Regions from separate parts of the Kitasatospora sp. NPDC054768 genome, predicted to be linked through region 2. Evidence: riboswitches for the same ligand, from Rfam matches in the RefSeq annotation. Region 2 holds a riboswitch; the other holds the start of a gene.
What was found. A riboswitch is a leader RNA that binds a small molecule or an ion and turns the genes downstream of it on or off. The one in region 2 is predicted to bind guanidine.
Positions count from the first base shown of each region.

Region 1 (8,923 bases), on a different contig from region 2:
CTGCCAGGCCTCGTCCGGCCACACGGCGGTGAGCACGGCGGCGGGCACCGGCAGCGAGCGGACCATCCAGCGCTCGACGTCCTCCAGGCAGCCGCGCTCGTGCGCGGCCAGCCACTCGGCGAGCTGCTTGAGCTGGATGACCACGCGGTCGTCACCGAGCTTCGCCGGCAGGGACTTGAGGTCGCGCCCCGCCGCGTTGCGGCACGCCACCCTGCCCTCCCCGTCGAGCGCGACGCGGTACCCTCCCGCGTCCGTCTCCACCCATGCCACGGCCGTACTCCTCCCACCGGGAAACACTTGTCGATCGCCTGCTGACCAGCGATGCGAGGAACGTAGCGAGGCCCACTGACAACGCGACGGGCGGGGTGAACTCGGGCCGTGACATGCAAAGTTCAAACCACTCGAACGAGTGATCGAGGAGGCGAAAAAAGCGGGGCGGCCGCCCGAAAGCAGCCGCCCCGCCCGTCCCTCCGCCCTGTCCGTCCCTCCGTCCCTCCGCCCCGTCAGACCGACGGCGCCCGGGGCACGATCACCGGCGCACCGTCGCCCGGCGCCGCCAGCACATGGCTGTCGATGTCGTACAGCGCCCGCACCAGCGGCGCGTCCACCACCTCGCGCGGCGGCCCGCAGGCCACCACCGCACCGTCCCGCAGCGCGACCAGCAGGTCCGCGTAGCGGGCGGCCGCCGCGAGGTCGTGCAGCACCATGACCACCGTCCGCCCGCCCGCCGCGACCCGGCGGACCAGCTCCAGCACCTCCACCGCGTGCCCGAGGTCGAGCGCGCTGGTCGGCTCGTCGAGCAGGACCACCGGGGTGTCCTGGGCGAGCACCATGGCGAGCCAGCAGCGCTGGCGCTGGCCACCGGAGAGCCGGTCGAGGCGACGGTCGGCGAGGTCCTCCACGCCGGTGGCGCGCAGGGCCTCGGCGGTCAGCCGCTCGTCCTCCGCCGACCACTGGCGGAACAGCCCCTGGTGCGGATGGCGGCCGTAGCGGACCAGCCCGGCGACGGTGACCGCCTCCGGGGCCTGCGGGCTCTGCGGCAGCAGCGCGACCCGGTGGGCGGCCTGGCGCGGGCGCAGCCGCCACACGTCCTCGCCGCCGACCAGGACCCGCCCACTGTCCGGGCGGTGCAGCCTCGCGACGGACCGCAGCAGGGTGGACTTCCCGCAGCCGTTCGGGCCGACCACCGCCACCACCTGTCCGGCCGGCACGGTGAGGTCGACGCCGCCGAGCACCGGGCGCCCCGGCCCGTAGCCTGCGCTGAGCCCTTGGATGGTCAACTCCATGGCAGCTCCCCCTGGTTCGACGTACGCTCAGTTGCCGCCGAGCGCCTTGGCGAAGTCGCCGATGACCACGTCGGCGGCGAGCGGGCCGCCCCGGGTGGACCAGACCGAGCCGTCCACGGTGACGGCGTGGTTGTTCTTCACCGCGCCCAGCTCCTGGTAGGCGGGCTTGGACTGGACGTCCTTGAGCGCGGCCTTGCCGTCGTCGGTCAGGGTGGACAGGAACAGCCAGTCGCCGTCGATCTCGTTGAGCTTCTCCAGGCTGAGCGCCGGGCTGTGCGCGTTGCCGTCCTTGTCCTGCGCGGCCGGGCGGGTCAGGCCCATGTCCAGGGCGACGCCGCCGGCGAACTGCTTCTTCTCCATCCAGCTCGGGCCGGTGGGGTTCCATCGCACGATGGAGACGGCGGCGCCCTTGTTCCTGGTGAGCTCGGCGCCCGCCTTGGCGGCCTTGGCGTCGTAGTCGCCGATCACCTTGTTGGCCTGGTCGAGCTTGTTGACGGCGTTGCCGATGCCGCGGAAGGCGAGCTTCCAGTCGTCGGTGGGCGCCATGGTGACCAGCGTGGCGGGGGTGATCTCGCGCAGCTGCTTGAGCACCTGCTCGTCCTGCATGTCGCCGGCCAGGATCAGGTCGGGCTTGGCGGCGATCACCTTGTCCATCACGGGCTGGAGCAGGTTCCCGACCACCGGGACGCCCTGCACCTTGTCCTTGAGGTACGCGGGCGGCTCGGCCAGCCCCTGGCCGTTGGTGATGCCGACCGGCTTGACGCCCAGGGCGAGCACCGCGTCCAGGTCCTCCTGGGTGAGGGTGACGATCCGCTTGGGCTCGGCGGGGACCTCGACGGCCTTGCCGGTGGCGTCCTTGACGGTCCGCTTGCCGCCGCCCGCCGCGTCCGCCGCCGGGGAGGCGGCCGTGGAGGAGCCCGAGGACGAGGAGGACGAGCCGGAGGAGCCGCAGCCGGTGAGCAGGAGCGCGGCCGCCCCGGAGACGGCCAGCGCCTGGGCCGCACGGCGGCGGACGGGGCTGAGCGGGCGACGGGCGAACGGCATGGGTGCCTCCGGGCAACGGTGGTACGGAAGTTGAGCGGCGTCCGAGAAGTTCGACGGGACGGGGGTGCCCCACGGGACGGACTCGGCCATTAGGTTAGCCTTACCTTATGACATTCTCGCAAGCCGGCGTCCGCGCGGCGCCCCCCGCCACCGCGCCGGATTCGCCGCCACCGGGCCGGCGGAGCCGTCGGCCCGAGGGTGCCCGCCCCACCTGGCCGGCCGTCACGGCGGCGGTGGTCCTCCTGCTCGCCCTGGCCGCGCTCTCGCTGTCGGTCGGCGCCGGCGAGGTCGGCCCCGGGCGGGTGCTGGACTACCTGCTGAACCACGACGGCGCCCGCGCCGACGGCCGGCTCGCCCTCGTCGTCGGCGACCTGCGGCTGCCGCGCACCCTCACCGCCCTGCTGGTCGGCGCCGCGCTCGGCGTCGCCGGGGCGCAACTGCAGTCCGTCACCCGCAACCCGCTGGCCGAGACCGGCCTGCTCGGCGTCAACGCCGGCGCCTCGCTGGGCGTCGTGCTCGGCATCGCCGTGCTCGGCGTGCAGACCTCCTTCGGCTACCTCGCCTTCGCCTTCGGCGGCGCGGTGCTCGCCAGCACCGTGGTGCTGCTGGTCGCCAGCAGCCGGGGCGGCGGATCGCCGATGCGGCTGGTGCTCGCCGGCTCCGCCGTCGCGGCGATCTTCCGCGGGCTCACCGACGTGCTGATCGTCAACTCCCCCGAGGCGTACGAGCGGTACCGGGTGTGGGTGCTCGGCTCGCTGGCCGGGGTGGAAGGCTGGACGACCCTGCGCCAGCTCGCCCCGGTGCTCGGCGCCGGATTCCTGCTCGCCGCCCTCACCACCCGTCCGCTGACCGCGCTCGCCCTCGGCGACGACCTCGCCCGCGGCCTCGGCCACCGACCCGGCGCCACCCGGGCCGCCGTCGCCGTCGCCGTCACCCTGCTGACCGCCTCGGCGGTCGCGCTGGCCGGGCCGATCGCCTTCCTCGGGCTGCTCTCCGGCTTCCTCGCCCGCACCGTCGCCGGCCCCCGGATCGGCCGACTCACCCTGCTCGCCGCGCTGTTCGGCGCCACCGTGCTGACCGGCGCGGACGTGCTCGCCCGGGTGGTGGCCCGGCCCTTCGAGGCGCCGGTGTCGGTGATCGTCGCGCTGATCGGCGCCCCGGCCCTGATCGCGATCGTCCGCTCCCGGCACTCCACCGCCCTGGCCATGGCCGACCCCGCCGAGTCCACGCCGGCCGCGCGACGCGGCGAACCGGCGCCGCCCAAGCCGGACTTGACCCTGCGGCACGGCACATGGTCGCTGCTGCTGCCGCGCCGGGCACTGCTGGCCTCGCTCGGCCTGGCCGCCGCCCTGCTGGCCGCCGTCGTCGTCTCGGCGCACGCCGGACAGAGCGAACTCGACCTCGCCCGCACCTTCCAGGCCGTGTTCGGCTACGGCGACCGGCTGGACGTCCTGCTGGTACAGAAGTTCCGACTCGGCCGGATCGTCGCCGGACTCGCCGCCGGCGCCGCCCTCGGCCTGGCCGGCTGCCTCACCCAGACCCTCGCCCGCAACCGCCTGGCCACCCCCGAACTCCTCGGCGTCAACGACGGCGCGACCGCCGCCGTACTCATCTCCGCCAGCACCGCGGGCACCTTCGGCGCCTGGTGGGCCGGACCGCTCGGCGCGCTGGTCGCCGTCCTGGTCGTCACCCTGGCCTCCGGCGGACTCGGCGCGCGCGGCTACCGGGTCCTGGTGGTCGGGCTCGCCATGTCGGCGCTCGCCTCGGCCGTCATCCAGGTCGCGATGGCCCGGCGCTCCCTCAACTCGGCCGGATCGCTGTACATCTGGACCAACGGCAGCCTCAACGGACGCGACCTCGCCGTCGCCACGCCCGTCCTGATCGGACTGGCGGCACTGGTGCCGATCGCGCTGGCGGTGGCCCGGCGGCTGGCGGTGCTGCGCTTCGACGACAGCGTCGCCTCCGCACTCGGCGTCGACCCGGGCCGGGTCCGGCTCGCCTGCCTGCTGCTGGCCGTCGCCCTGGCCGGGCTGGCGGTCGGCGTCTGCGGGCCGGTCGGCTTCGTGGCCCTGGCCGCGCCGGTGATCGCCGGACGGCTGGCCGGGCCCGCGCGGGTGCCCGTGCTCGGCTCCGCCCTGACCGGCGCCCTGCTCGTCGTGCTCGCCGACACACTGGGCCGGGTTCTGTTCGCCGGAGTGGAGATCCCCGTCGGCATCGTCACCACCGTCCTCGGCGGTCCCTTCCTGCTCTGGGTGCTGCTCGGCCGCAAGGGCAGCCCCGCCTAAGCCTTTTGGAGTCACTGCTGTGGAAACCCCGCTCGTCGCCCTCTGCCCCGACGATCCCGCCTACCGCCTGGTCACCTTCACCCATCACGACGGCGACTGCGACGGCGTGCTCGCGCTGCTGCACACCGTCACCGACAAGGACCGCCATGCCGGGGACCTGACACCGCATCTGATGCAGCGCCAGGACGATGGGGCATGGTCGATCACCTACCGGCTGCGCGCCGACCACCGCGCCTCGTACCAGCTGTACCCGTTCCGCGGCGAGGCCCCCGGCACCGCCCGGCCCGACTGGCTGCGCGTCCTCGACCAGGCCCGCCCCGACCCGTACGACACCGAGCCCCGGCTGCCCGCCCGCGACGGCCGCCACCCCGCCTCGGTGCTCAGTCTGCCCGCCGCCCCCGCACAACCGTACGTGGCGCGGCGCGACGGCGTGCCGCGCGGACGGACGCTCGCCCACACGGTGGCCGGCCGGCGGGTCGACGTCCACCTCCCCGCCGGACACCGGCCGGACGGTGGCCCGTACCCGGTCGCGGTGCTGCTGGACGGCGAGATGTGGGGCGAGGTGCTCTCCGCCGGCGACACCCTCGACAACCTGACGGCCGACGGCGCCATCCCGCCCACCGTCACCCTGCTGGTGCACACCATGGGGCCGAAGCGCCCGGACGACCTGAGCTGCAACCCGGCCTTCATCGACCTCCTCGCCGACCGCCTGCTGCCCTGGGCCACAAAGGAGTTCGGCGCGAGCGGCGACCCGACCGCCACCGTGATCGCGGGCCAGAGCGCGGGCGGCCTCACCGCCGCCTACGCCGCCTACCGCCGCCCGGAACGCTTCGGCAACGCGCTCTCCCAGTCCGGCTCCTTCTGGTGGCCCGACGAGACCGAGTTCGACGCGGGCAGCGAATGGCTGACCCGGCGCCTCGCCGCCGAGGAACGACGGCAGGCCCGCTTCTGGATCGAGGTCGGGCTCCAGGAGTGGATGCTCCTCGCCCAGAACCGCCACCTGCGCGACGTCCTCACGGCCCGCGGCTACGACCTCGCCTACCGCGAGTTCAACGGCGGCCACGACTACGCCTGCTGGCGCGGCGGCCTGGCCGACGGGCTCGCGCACCTGCTCGGGTCACCCGAGGGGATGGTTTCGGGCTGATTCGCATACCTCCAGGCCATCAGGCGTCTAGCGTCGAACTTCGCACCGATCGGCCTGGAGGTACCCCATGAGCACGTCCTCGTCCGCCGCGCCGCCGCCGATGTCGTGGAAGTACTGCGGCAACCAGATCAAGCTGTGGCGGACCCGCGCGGGTGTCAGCCGCGAGCACCTGGCCACCGAGGCCGGGTACGGCATCGAGAGCCTGCGGTCGATGGAGGCGGGGCGGCGCAAGCCCTCGATGCACCTGCTGCAGGTGGCGGACGACATGTGCGACGCGAAGGGGATCCTGGTGGCGGGGGCGCAGTTCCTGAAGCCCGAGAAATATCCGTCCTCCGCCGAGGACTACATGAAGTACGAAGCCGAGGCGGTGGCACTCAACTGGTACGAGAACCACTTCTTTCCGGGTCTGCTGCAGACCGAAGAGACCGTGAGAACGCTCCTCGAATCCCACTGGCCGCCACTCGATGACGAGACGGTCGAAACGCGGGTCGCAGCGAGGTTGGAGCGCCAGGAAATGCTGAAGGTGCAGACCAAGGCCTTCAACTTCCTCATCGAGGAGGGGGTCCTACGACGGCCGCTCACGACCATCGAAGCCCACCACCGCCAGTTGCGCCACGTTCTGACGGTCGCCGAGGCACGCCACATCACGGTTCAAGTGGTTCCGTCCCGGGGGATCCACCCTGGTCTGAACGGGCAGTTCATCCTTCTGGAAACCGTCGAACATCAACGACTCGCGTATGAGGAAGGCCAGGCGATGGGCATGCTCCACGCAGACCCGGCCAGGGTGAGCATCCTCAGTCATCGCCATGAAATGATCCTCCGGCAGGCGCTCAGTCCCGAGGCCTCGGCCAAGCTGATCAGTGAGTCGCTGGAGGAGCTATGAACGATGCGTTGACCTGGTTCAAGTCCAGCCACAGCAACACCGAGGGCGGCGCCTGCGTCGAGATCGCGGTCACCCCGGGCACCGTCCGCATCCGGGACTCCAAGGACAAGACCGGCCCTCAGCTCACCTTCACGGCCGAGGCCTGGGTCGACTTCATCGGCGAGCTCGCGGAGGAACTATGAGCACTGAACCGGCCTGGTTCAAGTCCAGCCACAGCGGAACCGAAGGCGGCGCCTGCGTCGAGGTCGCTTCCACTCCGGGCACCGTTCATGTCCGCGACTCCAAGGACAAGACCGGGCCCCAGCTCGCCTTCAACCCGACCGCCTGGACCGACTTCGTCCAACTCGCCCGAGACCTCGCTTCTCCGGACCACTGAAGCCGCCGCCAAGGCCCCCGTGCTAGCGTCCCCGGGGCGGTGCAGCGGCACCGGCCCCGGACGAGACGTGCGCCGTACCCGGCCTGCCAAGACGACGCACTCTGGAGGCGTCATGGCCGCTGCCGGTGCACCGATCGCCCGTCCACTGGACGTGCGGTGGATCCACGGTTCCCCGTCCGCGAAGCACAACACGGACCCGGACATCCAGGTCCACGAGTACGACGAGCACACCGTCATCCTGCGGCAGAACAAGGCGATCAACTACGAGGCCCCGTTCCTGTTCCTGCTCTTCGGGACGGAGCGGGCGGTGCTGATCGACACCGGGGCGACGGCCGAGGCCGCGTACTTCCCGCTGCGCGCGACGGTCGACGGGCTGGTGGAGGCGTGGCTCGCCCGCAATCCCCGGGACGGCTACGGGCTGCTGGTGCTGCACACCCACCCGCACGGCGACCACGTCGCGGGCGACGGCCAGTTCGCCGACCGGCCCGCGACCACCCTGGTCGGTGCCGATCTGCCCACCGCCTGGCCGTACTTCGGCTTCGACCGGGACGAGGAGGCCGTGGCCCTGGTCGACCTCGGCGGCGGGCGGGTGCTGAAGTGCCTGGCCACGCCGGGACACCACGAGGCGGCGGTCACCTTCTACGACCCGTGGACGGGCTTCCTGCTCACCGGCGACACCGTCTATCCGGGGCGGCTGTACATCGACGACTGGCCGGCCTTCCGGCGCACCGTCGAGCGGCTGGCCGCGTTCGCCGGGAGCCACCCGGTGACGCACGTGCTCGGCTGCCACATCGAGATGACCCGCGAGCCGGGCGTCGACTACCCGATCCGCACCACCTACCAGCCCGACGAACCTCCGCTCCAGCTCACCCCCGCCCACCTGGACCGCATCCGGGCGGCCGTCGCCGAACTCGGCGACGGTCCGCGCCGGTACCCGCTGGACGACCTGATCCTCTGGCCGAACGAGTGAACTCCCCGGGTCCCGCGGCCGATCAGTCCCGGTAGGGCACCAACCGGGTCAGGTCCAGCTCGAAGTCGAAGGGCGCGGGGATGCGGAGCTTCTCGCCGAACTCCCGCTCCGTCCTGGTGTGGTAGCGGTCGCGGTTGGGTTCGGAGAACAGGGTCACCGTCTTCTGCCGGGGGTCCACGATCAGGTAGAGCGGGAAGCCCATCCGCGGGTAGTCGCGGACCTTCCCGCTCCAGTCGTTGTCGGGGTTGGACGGCGAGACGATCTCGACCGCGATCAGCGCCAGGTCGGCGGGGATCTCGCGGCCCAGCTCGATGACGTCCTCGGGCAGGTAGGTGAGGTCGGGGTTGCGAACGGTGCCGAACTCGGGCGAGGAGAGGTCACTGTTCCCCGTCGGGAAGTAGCCGGGAGGACAGTGCGCCTCGAACTGGCGCTGGACGATCGCCAGGTTGAGCTGGTGAATCGATGACGGTGACGTCTGCATGACGATGACGTCACCGGACAGCTCGACCTTGTAGCCGTCCGGCAGGCTGCGGCAGGCCTCTTCAAGCAGACGGTAGTGCTGAGGGTTCATGGGCTCTCCTCCGGTGCTCCGACCACCGTAGGGCAGTCGGAGCACCGGAGGACCACGGACCGCACCGGCGTCATTCCTCCGGGGGTGGGCCCGGAGCTTCGGTGGGGAGGCGAAGGGCCAACAGGGTGCCGGCGGCGACCAGGGCGGCGGTGAGGAGGAGGGCGAGGCGGTAGGGGGTGGCGTCGGTGCCGTCGGCGAGGGCGCCGATGAGGGCAGCGGTGGCGGCGATGCCGAGGGCGCCGCCGAGGGTGCGCAGGATGGTGAACAGGCCCATCGCGCGGCCCATCGCGGGGCCGGGGACGTCGGCGAAGCCGGCGATCTGGACGGTGAGGACGGCGGTGCCCAGGATCAGGCCGACGCAGAA
Region 1 covers NZ_JBSHBN010000005.1:84,122-93,044, forward strand. The annotation lists gene ACWGKU_RS02665 (DUF4132 domain-containing protein) at 1-270, opposite strand, end outside; gene ACWGKU_RS02670 (ABC transporter ATP-binding protein) at 504-1,286, opposite strand; gene ACWGKU_RS02675 (ABC transporter substrate-binding protein) at 1,314-2,330, opposite strand; gene fhuB (Fe(3+)-hydroxamate ABC transporter permease FhuB) at 2,438-4,615, shown strand; partial or broken gene fes (enterochelin esterase) at 4,626-5,759, shown strand; gene ACWGKU_RS02690 (helix-turn-helix domain-containing protein) at 5,827-6,642, shown strand; gene ACWGKU_RS02695 (DUF397 domain-containing protein) at 6,639-6,824, shown strand; gene ACWGKU_RS02700 (DUF397 domain-containing protein) at 6,821-7,018, shown strand; guanidine-III (ykkC-III) riboswitch at 7,052-7,119, shown strand; gene ACWGKU_RS02705 (MBL fold metallo-hydrolase) at 7,131-7,988, shown strand; gene ACWGKU_RS02710 (Uma2 family endonuclease) at 8,011-8,559, opposite strand; gene ACWGKU_RS02715 (DHA2 family efflux MFS transporter permease subunit) at 8,630-8,923, opposite strand, start outside.
Region 1: linked by a shared signal. The riboswitch ahead of ACWGKU_RS02705 (MBL fold metallo-hydrolase) and the one ahead of ACWGKU_RS16460 (DMT family transporter) in region 2 are both predicted to bind guanidine.

Region 2 (8,923 bases):
GGTACAGCCAGCACAGCAACGCCGCCCAGAGCAGCTCGGTGGCCACGGTGACCAGCCAGGCCAGCCGCAGCCCCCGGCGCAGCCCCTCGGCGAGCACCAGCAGCAGCGCCGGGAAGAGCGCGGCCATCATCCGGCCCGGGGTGTCGAAGATCCGGACGACGGCGTGCGCGCGGGCGCAGTCGTGCGCCGACAGCGCGCAGAAGTCGGCGACCTCGTCCGGGCTGAGCCGGTGCGAGAAGTACAGCTCGGAGAAGGTGTTGAACGGTCCGCTGGCGTTGTCGTACAGCGAGGCGAGCAGCGGCCCGAAGGCGGCGGCGACCAGGCAGAGCGCGACCAGCACCCGGGTCTCGGAGTGCGAGGAGCGGTGCGTGCGCAGGTGCGGGCGGCCCCGGCTGACCAGCGCGCCCAGGCCGAGCCCGGCCAGCGCGGCGGCGCACCGCTGGACGCTCTGCAGGTGGCCCACGTACAGCGTCATCACCAGCGGGACGAGCAGCACCAGCAGGTGCAGCCGGCGGCGCCAGAGCACGGTGAGCCGGTACCCGAGCACCCCCGCCAGCGCGAACACGCCGACGCCGGGGCCGACCGAGATCTGGTCGGCCACCGAGGCGGTCCACTGCTCCCCCGCCGAGGAGCCGAAGGCGACCAGCGCGGTGCCCAGCAGGGTGCCGACGACCTGCCCGCCGACCAGCACCGCGAGGGTGCGCGGCCGCCCGAGCCGGTGCTCGGCGGCCGGGCCGACCAGGAGCAGCAGCAGGCTGGTGAACACGTACGAGCCGCTGCCGGAGCACCAGAACATCGAGGTGACCGGCGTCCACCAGTGGCCCTCGGCCAGCGTGGGCAGGCCGATCCCGGCCCGGTCCAGCAGCCGCTCGGACGGGCCGTGGCCCAGGCTCCCGGTGGCCGCGCCGAGCAGCCAGAGCCCGGCCAGCAGGGTCAGCGTCAGCGGCGCCGAGCGCAGCCGGGAGCCGAGCGCCCTGGCCGCCCGCCGGACCCGCTGCGGGCGCGGCTCCGCGGTGCGGGTGACCGGAGCCCGGTCGGTGCCGCGCTCGGCCGAGCGCTCCGCGTCCGGCCCCGGCTTGCGCTGCTCGCCGACGGTGGCCAGCGCGGTCCCCGCCCCGGTCACCGCGTCAGCCCGGTCTGCTGGGCGAGCCACGGGAGCTGCTGGACGATGCCGGGGCGGAAGACGACCCAGCCGTGGCCGCCCGGCATCAGGTCGAACTTGGACTTCATTCCGGCCGCCTGCGCGGCCCGGTAGACCTTCTCCATCTGCGGTCTGAACTCCTCGTCGGTCTCGCCGACGACCAACGCGACGTTGGTGTCCGGGAATTTCCTGCGGGCCATCACCTGGAGCGGATCGACCGCGTCGAACTTCTTCTCGTCACCGCCGAAGGCGGCCTTGACGGTCTGTTCCCGGCTGCCCAGGGTCGGTTCCTCCTGCCCGGACATGTCGAGGACGGTGCCGTACACGTCGGACGCGTTGACGCCGAGCTGGAGCGCGCAGGTGCCGCCCATCGAGGCGCCCCCGATCGCCCACGCGGTGCGGCCGGTCGCGGCCTGGAGGTTCTGGTGGACCCAGTCCGGCACGTCCACGGCCAGGTACGTCTGGGTCTTGGCGATCTTGGAGTCGAGGCAGAGCGTGTTGGCCCAGGTGGAGCCGAGCTGATCGGGCATCACCACGATCGGCGCGAGGCCGCCGTGGTCCGCGGCGAAGGCGTCCAGCGCCTCGTTGATCTGCGCGGAGAGCACCCAGTCCCCCGGAACCCCGGGCTGGCCGGTGATCATCACGACGACCGGCAGCAGCGGCCGCGGGGTGGCCTGGTAGGCGGGCGGGAGGTAGACGTACGCGTCGCGGGCCTTGAAGCCCGACTTGGTGCCGGGGATCGGCACCACCGAGACGGTGCCCTTCTCGGGCAGGTCCGCCGGGGGCTTCCAGGCCTCCTCCAGCGACTTGCCGGGTGGGGCGCTCATGGTCTGGCCCGCCTTGGTGGCGACCAGCCCGTCGGTCCTGGTCAGCCAGGGCGCCAGCATCACGCGCCCGCTCGGGAACTGGCCGAAGCCGATGTTGACCTCGGAGGAGGACATCAGCAGCACCAGGCCGCTCAGGCCCAGCGCGAGCCCCCGGCGCCGCCAGGTGAGCCGGCGCAGCCGGTAGCCGACCAGGCAGAGCCCGAGCAGGGCGACGGCTATCCACCAGGTGACGTACCGGGGAGTGCCCTCGGGGAAGGGGTGCCACCATCCGTCGACCACCACGTCCAGCAGCCAGCTGAGCGCGGCCGCGGTGAACAGTGCGGCGGGTAGGCGGACCCGCCACCAGCTGCGGCCGCGGCCGATGGCTAGCGCGAACAGCGCCGCCCAGCCTGCCGCCAGCACGGCGTGCGGGATCAGGCCCTCGGTGAGCGGCCAGTCGATCGGGTTCCAGCGGGAGGCAAGGGTCAGCGTGGTCATGCGGCTTTGCCCGGCGGGGTGGTGTCGGCCAGGAAACCGTAGGCGACGACGTTGCCGTCGTAGCCGTGTTCCTCACTGTACGAACCGCCGCAGGTGATGACCCGCAGCTGTGCGTCAGCGGCCTGACGATAGACCCGGTCGTCCGGGAAGTCCTTTCGGTCGTGCACTTCGATGGCGTAGAGCTGGTAGACGGCGGTGGCGCCGTCCGCCCGGGCGATCTCGATCCGGTCCCCCCGACGGAGCGCGCCCAGATGATAGAAGACCGCGGGGCCGGCCTTGTTGTCGACGTGTCCTGCCAGGATCGCGGTGCCGCGCTGGCCGGGGCTGGCCCCGCCGCGGTACCAGCCCGCCAGGTTGCGGTCCGCCTCGGGCGGGGTCTGGAGACGGCCGGCGCCGTCCAGCCCGAGCGCGGTGACCGGGGCGTCCAGCCGCACCGCCGGAATGCGGATCCGGGTCGGCGCGGACGGGCCGAGCGGCGGCACGATCGAGACCGGCGCGATCCCGGCCTGGGCCTGACCGGCCCCCGGCGCGGGCGGCAGCGACGAACCTCCGTCGTGCAGCAGCCAGGCACCGAGGACCAGCGCGGCCCCGGCCGCCAGGGTGCCCGGCCACGGGCCCCTGCTCTGCTGGACGCCCATGGGCGCTCCCCTCTGCCGACGGAACCCCGCTTCCTGGGAGTTTCCTGGGAACAATTCAACCGGAACGGACTGTAAGGCACGTCCATACGACGGTCGTACCGGCACCCGCCGATCGGCAGGGCGGACGGCCTCTTTTCTGCGCCGCGTGGGCGCCCGGTCGCGGAGCGCGACGACCGCCCCCCGCGCACGATCGCCGCGGGTGCACGCCCGACACGAGCTACCGACGGTTCAACGGACCCGATCGGTTGCGTCGTTCGAGCGATCACTCACGAGCTCGCGCTGCGCCTCTTCGACCGGCCCCGCCCTCGTGCCATGCTGACCCGGTTACGGGTTGTATCACCCACTTGTCCGACCGGACTCCGCACTCCCGCACGCCGCCCGCCCGCCCCACGAACGGAGTGACCATGGAAGCCCTCTCACGCCGCACCCTGCTGACGGCCGGCGCCGCCACCGCCGCCACCCTGGCGGCCGGGTGCGGCAGCAACCACGCCACCGGCGAGGAGCGGGCGACCGGCAGCGCCGCGCCGGCCACCGGAGCGGCCGACAAGCAGGGCGCCACTCCGGCCCCGGCCCCGCTCCCCCGGCCGCAGGCGGTCCTGATCGGTGACGGCTCCACCTCGGACACCGGCGCCCAGCCGCACCAGCCCGTCCCCGACCGGCTGCAGCCCGGCCAGCGCCCGCCGCAGTTCGTGGTCTTCTCCTGGGACGGCGCCGGCGAGCTCGACAACGGCCTGTTCGCCCGCTTCCGCCGGCTGGCCCGGGACCACGACGCGAAGATGACCTTCTTCCTCAGCGGCCTCTACCTGCTGCCCGAGTCCAAGAAGGACCTCTACCGCCCGCCGCAGCACAAGGTCGGCGCCTCCGACATCGGCTACCTGAGCGACCAGCACATCCGCGACACCCTGGAGAACGTGCACGCGGCCTGGCTGGAGGGCCACGAGATCGGGACCCACTTCAACGGCCACTTCTGCGGCTCCACGGGCGTCGGCGCGTGGTCCCCGGAGGAGTGGGACAGCGAGATCCAGCAGGCGATGGACTTCGTGACGAACTGGCGCACCAACACCGGCTTCACCGACCTGCCCGCGCTGCCCTTCGACTACCGCAAGGAGCTGATCGGCAGCCGCACCCCCTGCCTGGAGGGCCAGCGCAACCTGCTGCCCACCGCGGTCAGGCGCGGCTGGCGCTACGACAGCAGCGGCAACGGCACCCAGGTGTGGCCGCAGAAGATCCAGGGCGGCGCGCTGTGGGACCTCCCGCTGCAGTCCATCCCGTTCCCCGGGCACACCTTCCAGGTGCTCTCGATGGACTACAACATCATGTACAACCAGTGCGGCCCCAACACCAAGGCCGACCCGGCGCTCCACCCCGGCTTCCAGACCCAGGCCCGCGACGCCTACCTGATGGGGTTCGACCGCACCTACGACGGCAACCGGGCGCCGTACGTCATCGGCAACCACTTCGAGGAGTGGAACGGCGGCATCTACATGAACGCCGTCGAGGACGTCCTCAGGACCATCGCGGACAAGCCGGAGGTCCGGCTGGTGTCCTTCCGGCAGCTGGTCGACTGGCTGGACGCCCAGGACCCGGCGGTGCTGCGCAAGCTCCAGACCCTCGCCCCGGGGCAGTCCCCGGCCGGCGGCTGGGAGGCCTTCCTCGGCGCCCCGGCGGGGGCCGCGGCCCCCGCTGCGGCCCCCGCCGGCGCCACCGCCGGCTGACCGTCAGGCCTTCGTCCGCACCCGGCCGGAGAGCACCGCGCCGAGCAGCGCCACCCCGGCCATCGACAGCAGGATCACCGCGAAGGCGCCGGGCGAGCCGGCCTCCCCGCCGCCCCCGTGGGCGGCGGCGAGCGAGCCGCCGCCCAGCGCCGCGAACATCACACCGGCCAGACCGGTCAGCAGCACATTGCCCAGCGCGTCGCTCATCTGGAGCGCGGCCGAGTTGGCCCCGGCGTCCTCCGGGGTGGAGAGCTTCATCATCAGCACGCTGACGCTCGCGATCGCCATCCCCATCCCGACGCCGCCGACGCCCCAGGCCACCGACGCGGCCCAGGCCGGCACCGCCGGGAACAGCACCAGCGCGGCGCCCGAGATCGCCACCGCGGTCAGCACGAAGCCGCCCCGGATCATCACCGTGCGGTAGCGCTCCGCCCCGGGCCGGCCCTGGAGCCAGGAGCCGAGCGCCCAGGTGAGACCGCCGCTGGTCAGGGTCAGGCCGGCCAGCGTCGGCGAGAGCTCACGCTGGGTGGTCATCATCAGCGGGATGAAGGCCTCGGCCGCGAAGAACGCCCCCGCGGCCAGCCCGCGCAGCAGGATCACGGCCGGCAGTCCCCGGCCGGCCCGCAGGGTCCGCGCCGGCAGCAGGCCGAGGACCGCCGGCACCAGCAGCGCCGCCCCGGCGATCCCGGGGGCCAGCCCGATCAGGTCGCGCCGCTGGCCCGCGTACTGCAGCAGGCCGGCGCCGACCGCCGCCATCGCGGCCAGCAGGGTGCGACGGCGGTCGAAGGCCGCGCCCCTGGCCACCGGGTGCTCGCGCTCGGTGCGGGCCAGTGCCGGGCCCATCACGGCCAGCGGCAGCAGGATCAGCACCGGCACGGCCAGGAACACCCAGCGCCACCCCAGGTGCTGGGTGACGGCCCCGGAGACCAGCGGACCGATGATCGAGGGCAGCACCCAGGCCGAGGAGAAGGCCGCGAACACCGCGGGCCGCAGCCGCTCCGGGTAGGCCCGGCCGACCACCACGTACAGGGCGACGATCACCAGCCCGCCGCCGAGGCCCTGGATGGCCCTCCCGGCCACGAACACCCACATCCCGGGTGCCGTCCCGGCCACCACCAGCCCCACGCCGAACACGGCGATGCCGCTGAACAGCGGCCGCAGCGGGCCGCTCCGGTCGCACCACTGGCCGGAGACGACCAGGGCGAACAGGGTGGTGGTGAAGTAGCCGGAGAAGGCGAACGCGTACAGCCCGAGCCCGTTCAGCTCGCGGGCCGCGGTCGGCATCGCGGTGTTGACGGCCGTCGCCTCGAAGGCGATCACCAGGACCACCGAGACGATCCCCAGCGTCAGCGCACGGTAGCGGCCGCCGAGGACCCCACCACCGGGGTCGTCGTCGAGGGGTATCGGTACGGGGTCGACCGAGGTGGGGGAGGCAGTGGTCATACGTAACATCGTAAGAGCCGTCTGCCCCGATGACCCCTGACCCCGGTCGGTGATCTCCTCGGCCGCAGGGCCCAGGACGGGCCCCGGGACCCAGGACGGGCCCCGGCCGGGACCGCGGCGGAGGTCAGTGCAGCACCTTGAGGCCCACCACGCCGGAGACGATCAGCAGCAGGCAGGCGATCCGGGCCATGGTCACCGGATCCCCCAGGACGGCCATGCCGTAGACCGCGGTGCCGACCGCTCCGATGCCCACCCAGACGGCGTAGCCGGTGCCGATCGGAATGGTGCGCATCGCGTACGCCAGGCCGCCCATGCTGAACAGCAGTGCGATGCCGAAGACGAGGCTGGGAACGAGGCGGGTGAAGCCCTTGGACGATTCCAGGGCGACCGCCCAAATGGTCTCCAGGACACCCGAGACGATCAGAACGAGCCAGGCCATGACGGTGCTACCTCCGCAGTCCACAGCGGCCGGATTGCCGCTGAACTGCGCCGTCTTGTCGTCACCGGGTACGACGCGCTCGTCCGGGGTGGCGGAAATACCGCCACCTGTCCCCGACGGTAGCACACATTGCCATACAGAATTTACAAAAGGGCATTGACCCCTCTCCCCCGGATCGGCCACTATGAATTCACTGGCCGTGTGCCCGAGTGGCTTAGGGAACCGTCTGCAAAGCGGTGCACGCGGGTTCGATTCCCGCCATGGCCTCACCGGAAAAGGAAATTGCCGGTCGACTCCGAAAGTCGACCGGCAATTTCCTTTCCCTGCTTTCCGCCTTTCCCGGGAGCTCCCGGTCAGGCGGTGACGGCGTCCTCGGCCCGGATCGGCAGCCGGCCGACCGGCAGGCCGGTGGCGGCGCGCACGGCCGCGGCGACGGCCGCCGGGGCGACCACCGCGGGCACGGCTCCGACCGCCTTCGCGCCGAACGGGGCCACCACATCGCGCTCCTCCAGCAGCGCGGCGATCCGCACCTCCGGGGTGTCCAGCGCGGTGGGCAGCCGGTAGCCGGTGAGCGAGGGGTTCAGCAGCACCCCGCCCTCCGTCCGCAGGTCCTCCAGCAGTGCCAGGCCCACGCCCTGGGCCACCCCCGCCTCGATCCGGTCCTCGATCTGGCGCGGGTTCAGCGCCCGGCCGACGTCCTGGGCGACCGTCATCTCGACCACCCGCACGGCGCCCAGCTCGATGTCCACGTCCACCACCGCACGCATCGCGCAGAACGAGATGGAGACGAAGGCGTCGCCCTGCCCGGCCTCGTCCAGCGGCTCGGTGGGGTGCGGGCGGCACTGCGCGGTGGCCCAGAGCTCCTTGCCCTCCAGCGCCTCGGCGACGGGCATGCCGAGTACCCCGTCGTACGAGGTGATCTTGCCGTCGGCGATCTGGAGCAGCTCCGCCGACATCCCGAAGTTCGCCGCGATCGGCTGCAGCAGCTGGTGGCGGACCATCAGCGCGGCCCGCTCGACGGCGCCGCCGGAGACCCAGGTGTGCCGGCCGCGGGCGGACGGCCCGGCGATCGACTGGTCGCTGTCGGCCGGGGCGATGTAGACCTCGCTGACGCCCAGCACGGTCTGCACGATCTGCCGGGCCAGCGTGGCGAAGCCCTGCCCGGCGTCGACCGCCGCGCAGATCACCGTGGCGTGGTCCCCGCTGACCCGCACGGTCGCCGTGGAGACCTCGTCCTCGCCCTCGGCGCCCAGCATGTGCACCATGCCGACGGCGTAGCCGATCCCGCGTCGCACCGCCGCCGGGTCGCCCGCGCCGCCGGGCCCGCCGGGCAGCAGCCACTCGGCGTCCGGGTCGTCCACCGGCAGGGCCGGCAGCGGCTCGGCGGCGACCGCGTCCAGCAGGGCGCGCACCGGCGCCGGGCAGGTGACGGCCTGACCGGTGGGCAGCGGGTCGCCGGTGGACATCGCGTTGCGGCGGCGGATCTCCACCGGGTCCACGCCGATCCGGGCGGCCAGCTGGTCCAGCTGCGACTCGTACGCGAAGCACGCCTGCAGGGCGCCCTCGCCGCGCATCCGGCCGGCCGGCGGGTTGTTGGTGCGCACCGCCCAGGCGTCCACGAAGACGTTCGGGCAGACGTACGGACCGGCCGAGAAGGCCGTCGCGGCGGCCAGCGCCTCGGCGGAGACGTCCGCGTAGGCGCCGCCGTCCAGCAGGATCTGCGCCTCGACCTTCACCAGCGTGCCCTCGGCGTCGGCGTGGTGGCGGTAGCGCAGGAGCGCGGGGTGGCGCGAGGTGTGGGTGTGGAAGGACTCCTCGCGGGTGAGCGTCATCTTCACCGGGCGGCCGGTGCGCAGCGCCAGCAGGGCCAGGGTGACCTGGAACGAGAGGTCCTCGCGGTCGGTGGTGGCGCCGGGCACGCCGGTGACCACCAGCCGGACCCGGTCCGGCTCCAGGCCCAGGCAGGCGGCGGTGCGGTCGCGGTCGCCGTGCGGGTCGGTGGAGGACAGGTGCAGCTCGACGCCGCCGTCCGGGCGCGGTACGGCCAGCCCGGCCTCGGCGCCGAGCGGGGCCGGGTCCTGCCGGCCGACCTGGTAGAGGCCCTCGACGACGATCTCGCCGACCGCGTCCGGGTCCCCGGTGCGCAGCGGCAGGTGGCGGAACAGGTTGCCGTCCGGGTGCAGCGGCGGCGCGGTGAAGGCCTGCTCCGGGTCGGTGACGGCCTCCAGCGGCTCGTAGTCGAC
Region 2 covers NZ_JBSHBN010000045.1:36,393-45,315, forward strand. The annotation lists gene ACWGKU_RS16435 (rhomboid family intramembrane serine protease) at 1-1,153, opposite strand, end outside; gene ACWGKU_RS16440 (alpha/beta hydrolase) at 1,120-2,445, opposite strand; gene ACWGKU_RS16445 (class F sortase) at 2,442-3,083, opposite strand; gene ACWGKU_RS16450 (hypothetical protein) at 3,488-4,798, shown strand; gene ACWGKU_RS16455 (MFS transporter) at 4,802-6,241, opposite strand; gene ACWGKU_RS16460 (DMT family transporter) at 6,366-6,680, opposite strand; guanidine-III (ykkC-III) riboswitch at 6,725-6,790, opposite strand; tRNA gene ACWGKU_RS16465 (tRNA-Cys) at 6,876-6,947, shown strand; gene ACWGKU_RS16470 (xanthine dehydrogenase family protein molybdopterin-binding subunit) at 7,034-8,923, opposite strand, start outside.